DNA from 2 places in the Curtobacterium sp. MCBA15_012 genome. Region 2 is predicted to be linked to the other one. Evidence: predicted binding sites of a transcription regulator. Region 2 holds the regulator's gene; the other holds the start of a gene.
The links. The regulator HrcA, encoded in region 2, represses chaperone genes, less so after heat shock. The targets are predictions, from matches to a motif close to TTNGCACTCGNNNNNNNCGAGTGCNAA.
Positions count from the first base shown of each region.

Region 1: the regulator HrcA is predicted to act here: its motif matches at 2,581-2,607, upstream of groL (chaperonin GroEL).

Region 1 covers NZ_CP126267.1:3,150,201-3,154,866, reverse strand. Annotated here, with positions in the region: gene QOL15_RS14490 (DUF2332 family protein) at 1-1,019, shown strand, start outside; gene QOL15_RS14485 (DUF3263 domain-containing protein) at 1,118-1,417, shown strand; gene QOL15_RS14480 (LytR C-terminal domain-containing protein) at 1,414-2,004, shown strand; gene QOL15_RS14475 (cold-shock protein) at 2,197-2,400, shown strand; gene groL (chaperonin GroEL) at 2,651-4,270, shown strand; gene QOL15_RS14465 (hypothetical protein) at 4,542-4,666, shown strand, end outside.
Region 2 covers NZ_CP126267.1:1,497,877-1,502,542, forward strand. Annotated here, with positions in the region: gene hemW (radical SAM family heme chaperone HemW) at 1-1,149, shown strand, start outside; gene QOL15_RS06885 (DUF4870 domain-containing protein) at 1,264-1,671, opposite strand; gene hrcA (heat-inducible transcriptional repressor HrcA) at 1,780-2,799, shown strand; gene dnaJ (molecular chaperone DnaJ) at 2,955-4,067, shown strand; gene QOL15_RS06900 (16S rRNA (uracil(1498)-N(3))-methyltransferase) at 4,067-4,666, shown strand, end outside.

The DNA of each region.
Region 1 (4,666 bases), 1.7 Mb from region 2:
GCAGCACGGGCACCCGCGAGCGGTTCGCCGCGTACGCCGACCGGATCGCTGGCACCTCGCCGTCCTACGCCGCCTGGGCGCGGTCGGTGGACGACGCGCTCGTCGCGCTGCTCGACGCGGTCCCGCCGCAGCAGCGGCAGCCGGAGCTCGTCTTCGCGGTCGCGCGGCGGCTCGGCGCCGACCCGTCGGACCCCGGTGCGCTGCGCGCGATCGGACGGGAGGCACGCCACGCGTTCGTCGCGGCCCTCACCACCGCCACGGTGCAGGCCAACGACCCGCGGCGGCTCGGTCCCGTCGTCCCGGTCCTCCAGGCGCTCGCCGCCGCGTCCGCGCGACCGCTCGGGCTCGTCGACGCGGGGGCCGCGGCGGGCCTGTGCTCGATCCCGGACCGCGTCACGCTCGACCACCGCGTCCTGGACGGTGCGGGGGAGCCGGGCGCACCGGTCCGGGTGCACACCGCCGTCGCCGACCCCGCGGTGCACCTCACCGTGACGGTCTCCGGTGCCGTGCCCGCCCCGCGGTCGACCCCGATCCGCATCGGCGCACGGGTCGCACTCGACCCGAACCCGATCGACCTCGCGGAGCCGCACGCGTTCGACCGGCTCGTCGAGGCCGTCCCGCCCGAGGCGACGGACCGGACCGCCCTGATGCGCGAGGCGGCCCGCGCGGCGCTCGCCGTGCCTCCCGTCCGGGTCCGGGGCACGCTGCCCGGTGACCTGGACCGCGCACTGGACGCCCTGCCGGACGGCTGTGAACCGGTGGTGCTGACCACCGGGACCCTCGTGTACGTCCCGGGCGCGGGTCGGCAGCGGGTGGTCGACCGCCTCCGGGAGCGCGGCGTGCACTGGGTGACGCTCGAACGCACCGGGATCCTCGACGGGGTGGCGGCGACGCTGCCGCACGACGTCGACCCGGAGGACCCCGACGCCTTCGCGACCCTCTCGCTCGACGGCGTCGCGCTGGGTGTCTCCGACCCGTTCGGCGTCCGCGTGCGGTGGTTCCGCCCACCCGGTGCCTGAACGCAGCCTCCGCGACAGTCCAGGGTGGTGCCAGGGTCGGCGCGCCGGTCACCCCTACGATGTGCGAGACCCGTTGCCCGACCGTGATCGGAAGTGCCGTGACCGCCCTCCCCGCCGACGAGCTCAGCGAGCTCGACAAGCACGTGCTCGCGTTCGAGCACGACCGGGCACGGCACGACCGCACGAAGGAAGCGGAGATCCGGGTCGAGTTCGACATGTCGCCGGCGCGCTACTACCAGGTGCTCAACCGCGTGATCGACCACCCCGCAGCCCTCGCGTACGACCCGCAGCTGGTCGGACGCCTGCAGCGGCTCCGGCACGCGCGCACCCGTGCGCGGGCCACGCGGTCCTTCGTCGCCGCCGCCACGACGCCCGATCCCCGTGAAGAGGAACGATGAGCCAGAGATTCCCGCGAGACCGCTTCGACGAGGTCCACGACGGACCCCGTGTCGGCGCCCACCGCGGCGCCCAGCGACGTGGACGCGGGTGGATCGCCTTCGCGTGGGCGGCGCTCGCGACCGGCGTGCTCGTGCTCCTCGGGGTGCTGGCGCTCGCGCTCGTGAACGGCAGCTACTCCTTCGGCGGCTCGACCTCGTCGCCGGCCCCGGCCGCGTCGTCCTCCGCCCCCGCGAGCTCGGAGGCGTCGCCGTCCGAGTCGCCCTCGGAGTCCGCCTCCCAGGAGCCCGAGGCCGCGGAGCCCGCCGCACAGGGGACGACCAAGGTCGTCGTCCTGAACGGCACGTCGACCGGCGGTCTCGCGGCCCGCGGTGCCACGGCGCTGCGGGGCGCCGGGTGGAAGGTCGCCTCGACGGGTGACGCCGGCACGACCGGCACGGCGTCGACGATCGTCTACTACCAGGAGGAGTCGCAGGCCGCGGTGGCACGCGGCATCGCGAAGACGCTCGGGGTGACCGCGGTGCAGCAGTCCGACGCGTTCCCGAACGCCGGGGTGTCCGTCGTCCTGGGTGCCGACTACCGCGGCTGAGCGGCCCCGACGGCCCGGTTCGTGACCGCCGTGTTTCCGGCGCGTTGCGTTCTGGGTGAATCGAGGCGGAAGAGCGTCACACCTCTTGCCCTGGTGCGTGGCTTCCGCAAGAGTCATCGCCAGACGACGGCTCGTCGTCCGCAACAACGACGACCCGTCGTTCGCACCGGCACCACCAGGGAGCAAGAGATCATGGCCAACGGAACCGTGAAGTGGTTCAACGCCGAGAAGGGCTTCGGCTTCATCACCGTCGATGGAGGGGGCCAGGACGTGTTCGTGCACTACTCGGCGATCGACATGTCGGGCTACAAGGTCCTCGAGGAGGGGCAGGCGGTCACGTTCGACGTCGGCACCGGCTCGAAGGGGCCGCAGGCCGAGTCGGTCCGCCCCGCCTGAGCCGGCACCACCACGGAACGCGTCGTCCCTTCGGGGGCGGCGCGTTCCGTCGTGGCGGGGTGGTGGTCCGCGTGCTCGCGCCGCGGTCGTCCGCGTGCTCGCGACGCAACGTGTCCTGGGAAGTCGGCCCGCGCCTCCCGACTGTGTTGCACTCGACCAACGCGAGTGCCAGAATCGGCGTTGGCACTCGCTCACGCTGAGTGCCAGCACGACCCCCATGCACGACGTCCGGGAGGGACGAGAAACTCACATGGCAAAGATCATTGCTTTCGACGAGGAGGCCCGTCGCGGCCTCGAGCGCGGCCTCAACATCCTGGCCGACGCCGTGAAGGTGACGCTCGGCCCGCGCGGCCGCAACGTCGTCCTCGAGAAGAAGTGGGGCGCCCCCACGATCACGAACGACGGTGTCTCCATCGCCAAGGAGATCGAGCTCGACGACCCGTACGAGAAGATTGGCGCGGAGCTCGTCAAGGAGGTCGCCAAGAAGACCGACGACGTCGCCGGTGACGGAACCACCACCGCGACCGTGCTCGCCCAGGCGCTCGTCCGCGAGGGCCTCCGCAACGTCGCCGCCGGTGCCGACCCCGTGTCGCTCAAGCGCGGCATCGAGAAGGCCGTCGCCGCCGTCTCCGACCAGCTCCTCGCCAACGCGAAGGACATCGAGACCAAGGACCAGATCGCCGCGACCGCGTCGATCTCGGCCGCCGACCCCACCATCGGTGCGCTCATCGCCGAGGCGATCGACAAGGTCGGCAAGGAGGGTGTCGTCACCGTCGAGGAGTCGAACACCTTCGGCACCGAGCTCGAGCTGACCGAGGGCATGCGCTTCGACAAGGGCTACCTGTCGCAGTACTTCGTCACGGACCCCGAGCGCCAGGAAGCCGTCTTCGAGGACCCGTACATCCTCATCGTCAACTCGAAGATCTCCAACATCAAGGACCTGCTCCCGGTCGTCGACAAGGTGATCCAGGCGGGCAAGCAGCTCCTCATCATCGCCGAGGACGTCGACGGCGAAGCGCTGGCGACCCTCGTCGTGAACAAGATCCGTGGCATCTTCAAGTCCGTCGCCGTCAAGGCCCCGGGCTTCGGTGACCGCCGCAAGGCCATGCTGCAGGACATCGCGATCCTGACCGGTGGCCAGGTCATCTCCGAGGAGGTCGGTCTCAAGCTCGAGAACGCGACCCTCGACCTGCTGGGCAAGGCCCGCAAGGTGATCATCACCAAGGACGAGACGACCATCATCGAGGGCGCCGGCGACGACGAGCAGATCGCGGGCCGCGTCCGTCAGATCCGCTCCGAGATCGAGGCGACCGACTCCGACTACGACCGCGAGAAGCTCCAGGAGCGTCTCGCCAAGCTCGCCGGCGGCGTCGCCGTCATCAAGGCGGGTGCGGCGACCGAGGTCGAGCTCAAGGAGCGCAAGCACCGCATCGAGGACGCCGTCCGCAACGCGAAGGCCGCCGTCGAGGAGGGCATCGTCGCCGGTGGTGGCGTCGCCCTCATCCAGGCGTCCGTCGTGCTCGACACCCTCGAGCTCCAGGGCGACGAGGCGACCGGCGCGAACATCGTCCGCGTCGCGATCGACGCACCGCTCAAGCAGATCGCGCTGAACGCCGGTCTCGAGCCGGGCGTCGTCGCCGCCAAGGTCCGCGAGCTCGAGTCGGGCCACGGCCTGAACGCTGCGACCGGCGAGTACGTCGACCTCGTCGCCGCGGGCATCATCGACCCGGCCAAGGTCACGCGCTCGGCGCTGCAGAACGCTGCGTCGATCGCCGGTCTGTTCCTCACGACCGAGGCCGTCGTCGCCGACAAGCCCGAGAAGGCATCGGCCATGCCGGCCGGCGACCCCTCGGGTGGCATGGACTTCTAGTCCGTCCGACAGAAGGGCCCCGCACGCTGCGCGTGCGGGGCCCTTCTGTGTGCGGGGGTCGGGGGCGCGGGGCGGGGCGCGAGCGAGCCGTCTTCGTCACGTTCGACGCTCCGGTGCGACGAGTCGCGCCCGGACCGCGCCGCACGTGCGGCATGTCCCGCTCGCCCAGTGCTCCGGGTTCTTCCCCCACAGGAGGCCCGCGGTGCGCCCTCCTCCACAGTCCCGGCTCGGGATGGTCGGCGTTGTCGGCGCTCCACGGACGATCATCGGCATGCCGAACCCCACCCCGCTCCCCGTTCCCTTCCGCCAGAGTGCGTTCACCGTCGGTGCGGCCCTGCGGGCCGGCATCGGCGCGGAGCGCCTCCGCCGGAAGGACCTCGTCTCGCCGGTCCACGG
Region 2 (4,666 bases):
GTGTACGTGCACGTCCCGTTCTGCCGGGTGCGCTGCGGGTACTGCGACTTCAACACGTACACGGCGTCCGAGCTGCGCGGGGTGCGGCGTGACGACTACGCCGGCCACGCCGTGCGCGAGGTCCGGTGGGCGGCCGAGGTGCTCGACCGGTCCGGCGTCCCGCGGCGCCCGGTGTCGACGGTGTTCTTCGGTGGCGGGACCCCGACGATGCTGCCCGCGTCCGACCTCGCGATGATCCTGCGCGCGATCGACGACACCTGGGGGATCCTGCCCGGCGCCGAGGTCACGACCGAGGCGAACCCGGACTCGGTGGACGCCGACGCGATCGCGACCCTGCAGCGCGCGGGCTTCACGCGCATGAGCTACGGCATGCAGTCGGCGGTGCCGCAGGTGCTCGCGACCCTCGACCGGACGCACGACCCCGAGCGCGTGCCGGTCGTCGTCGACCTGGCGAAGCAGCAGGGGCTCGACGTGAGCCTCGACCTCATCTACTCGACGCCCGGCGAGTCCCTCGACGACTGGCGCACGTCGCTCGACGCCGCGCTCGCCTGCGAGCCGGACCACGTGTCCGCCTACTCGCTCATCGTCGAGGACGGCACGGCGATGGGTCGCGCGGTGTCGCGGGGCGAGCTCCCGGCGCCCGACGACGACCTCGCGGCCGACATGTACGAGCTCGCCGACCGGGTCCTCGCGGACGCCGGGTACGGCTGGTACGAGGTCTCGAACTGGGCCCGGCTCGACGCGGACGGCGGGACGGACCGGCACGCGAGCCGGCACAACCTGTCCTACTGGAAGGGGCACGACTGGTGGGGCATCGGCCCGGGTGCGCACTCGGCCGTGGCCGGCACCCGCTGGTGGAACGTCAAGCACCCGGCGGCGTACGCCGCCCGTGTGCTGCAGGGGGAGTCGCCGGCCGCCGGTCGCGAGACACTCGACGACGACACCCGGTACGTCGAGCGGGTCCTGCTCGCCGCGCGGGTGCGCGGCGAGCTGACGACGGCAGAGCTCGGCCGGGAGGCCCGTGGCCGCGTCGCCGGCCTCATCGCGCGTGGTCTCGTGGACGGCTCGGCCGCGGTGCGGGGACGGCTCGAGTTGACCCTGCAGGGTCGCCTGCTCGCCGACGCCGTCGTGCGGGAACTGCTCGACTGAGCGCACGTCGGCTCGTCGGCCCGTCGGCACGTCGGCACGACGGTCCGGCACCGCGGCGGGACGGCCGCGGGCCGGGGCGGCCGCTCGTCGCGGCCGTCCCGGCCCGCGCCGCGACTACTGCTTGATGAACTCGATCGAGAGCGGGTACTTGTACATCTCGCCGCGGTTCGCCGCGACGGCCGCCAGGATCGCGAAGACGATCGTGACGATGCCGGCGGCGGCGATGAGCAGGAAGCCCACGAGCACGATCGACAGGATCGACCCGGCGACGTAGACGATCGCCATCGTGATGTGGAAGTTCAGCGCGACGCGGGTGTGCTCGCGGACGAACGCGCCACGGTCGCGCAGCACGAGGTACGCGACGAGCGGCACGACGAACGAGAAGAAGACGCCGCCGATGTGCGTGAGGGTCGCCCACAGGCGCTGGTCCTCCGGCGACATCTGCTGCGGCGGGGTGTACCCGCCGGGGTACTGCGGTCCTCCGGGGGACTGGGGGCCGCCGGGCTGCTGTCCGTAGCTCATGGCCAGAGCGTAGCGGGAGGGACGCTCCCGGTCCCGGTCCGTCGGCGGTCGGGCGTAGGATCAGCAGTCGAGACGTCCGAGTGCCAGCATCGAACGGAAGGGGTCCGGATGGTCAGCGAACGCTCCCTCGAGGTCCTCAAGGCGATCGTGCGGGACTACGTCGCGTCGCGCGAACCCGTCGGCTCGAAGTCGATCGTGGACCGCCACGCGTTCGGGGTCAGTGCCGCCACGATCCGCAACGACATGGCCCTGCTCGAGGACGAGCAGCTCATCGCGGCCCCGCACACCTCGTCCGGACGGGTGCCGACCGACAAGGGGTACCGGGTGTTCGTCGACCACCTCGCCGCGGCCCGACCGTTGTCCTCGGCCCAGCGCCACGCGATCGAGACCTTCCTCGGCACCCCGAACGACCTCGACGAGGTCCTCGGGCGGACCGTCCGCCTGCTCAGCCAGCTCACGAACCAGGTCGCCCTCGTCCAGTACCCGTCGATGGTCCGCGCACGCGTGCAGCACGTCGAGCTGGTCCGACTGGGCGACACCCGGCTCATGGTCGTGCTCATCACGGACACCGCGCGGGTCGAGCAGCGCGTCGTCGAGACCGACGTCCCGCTCGACGAAGCCGCGCTCGGCGAGCTCCGCTCCGTCCTGAACGGTGCCTCCGTCGGCCTGCTCCTGCAGGACGTGGCCCGCGCACTGCGCGAGGTGCCGCAGCAGCTCCGGCCGGACGTCCAGGCGCTCGGCGGCGTCGTCGTCGCGACGCTCATCGAGCAGGTCGCGGCGAACCGGCAGGACCGCCTCGTGATGGCCGGCGCGGCCAACCTCGCCAAGAGCGAACGGGACTTCTCCGGCGGCCTGTTCCCCGTGCTCGAGGCGATCGAGGAACAGGTGACCCTGCTGCGGTTGTTCGGCGAGATGCAGGTGGACGACGTCGCCGTCGCCGCGAGCATCGGCGTCGAGAACGCCGAGTACGGGCTCGACGCGACGAGCGTCGTCGCCGGCGGGTACCTCGCCGGGGGCGAGGTCGCGCGCCTCGGCGTGCTCGGCCCGACCCGGATGGACTACGGCACGAACATGGCCGCCGTGCGCGCCGTCGCACGGTACCTGTCCAAGCTGCTGGGCGAACATTGAGCCCCGCCGCGCCCCACCCGGGCGCGGTGCCCCGCTGACGGGCACCGCGCCTCCAGACCGACCACCGGCGCGGCGCCAGCCGCACCGAGCCGGTGCCGCCGTCCCGGCGGCGCCCACCAGACCGAACCGACCGACTCCGACCGACTGAGGGATACGTGGCAGACCACTACGACGTCCTCGGCGTCCAGCAGGACGCCTCCGATGCCGACATCAAGAAGGCCTACCGCCGCCTGGCGCGTGAGCTCCACCCGGACGTGAACCCGAGTCCCGACGCGGCCGAGCGCTTCAAGGACGTCACGCACGCGTACGACGTGCTGAGCGACCCCGAGCAGCGCCGGCGCTACGACGCCGGCCCGCAGGCCGACAGCCCGTTCGGCGGGGGAGCCGGCGGGTTCAGCGACATCTTCGACGCCTTCTTCGGTGGCGGCGGTGGTGGCGGACGCGGCAACGGCCCGCGCAGTCGTGCCGAGCGTGGCCAGGACGCCCTGCTCCGCATCGAGGTCGACCTCGACGAGGTCGTCTTCGGCACCCACAAGGACGTCGAGGTCGACACCGCCGTGCTCTGCGAGACCTGCAACGGGTCGTGCTGCGCCCCGGGCACGAGCCCGCGCACGTGCGACATCTGCGGCGGCTCCGGGCACATCCAGCGCCAGGTCCGCTCGCTGCTCGGCAACGTCGTCACGAGCGCACCCTGCGGCACGTGCCGCGGGTACGGCACCGTCATCCCGAGCCCCTGCCCGACGTGTCAGGGCCAGGGACGCGTCCGTGCCCGCCGCACCATCCCCGTCGACGTGCCCGCCGGGGTCGAGACCGGGCTGCGCCTGCAGATGCCGGGCCAGGGCGAGGTCGGGCAGGCCGGCGGTCCCGCCGGTGACCTGTACCTCGAGGTCAAGGTCCGGCACCACGACGTGTTCAGCCGCGACGGCGACGACCTGCTCGCGACGCTCGAGGTCCAGATGACCGACGCGATCCTCGGCACGACGACGACCATCGACGGCCTCGACGGCCCGGTCGAGCTCGAGCTGCGCCCCGGCGTGCAGAGCGCCGACGTGCTCGTCGTGAAGGACCGCGGCGTCACCAAGCTCCGGGGCAACGGCCGCGGTGACCTGCGCGTCGGCGTGCAGGTCGTGACCCCGACCAAGCTGTCGCACAAGGAACGCCAGCTCGTCGAGCAGCTCGCGAAGTCGCGCAAGGCCGGCGGCCCGCAGCTCGCGCGGTTCCAGCAGGGCATGTTCGGCAAGCTGCGCGACCGCTTCCTGCACTTCTGATGGCCTCGCTCTACACGGTCGACGCGGGGACGCTCGACGACGTCGCGGTCGGTGCCGAGGTGCTGCTCGACGGCGCCGAGGGTCGGCACGCGGCGACCGTCGCGCGGGTCCGGGTGGGGGAGACCCTGCGGATCGCGGACGGTGCCGGCACCGTCGTGACGGGCGCGGTGTCGGCGGTCGGCCGTGACACCGTGACCGTCGTCGTCGCGTCCCGGACCGAGGAACCCGCTCCGCGTCCGGCGCTCGTGCTCGTGCAGGCGCTGGCGAAGGGTGGCCGCGACGAGATGGCGGTGCAGGCGGCCACCGAGATCGGCGTCGACCGCATCGTGCCCTGGTCGGCCGCGCGCAGCGTCTCCCGGTGGGAGGGCACGAAGGTCGAGAAGGGCCGGGCACGGTGGGCCGCCATCGCACACGAGGCGGCGAAGCAGGCCGTGCGTGCACGTGTCCCCGCCGTCGACGCGCCCGTGACGACCGCGCAGCTGGCCGGACTCGTCGCCGCCGGGGCACCGGCCGGGGGCGACGGCACCCGGACCGTGGTGCTCGTGCTCGATCCCGTCGGCGCCGAGCGACTGTCCGCCTGGGTGCCGCCGGCGGACGTC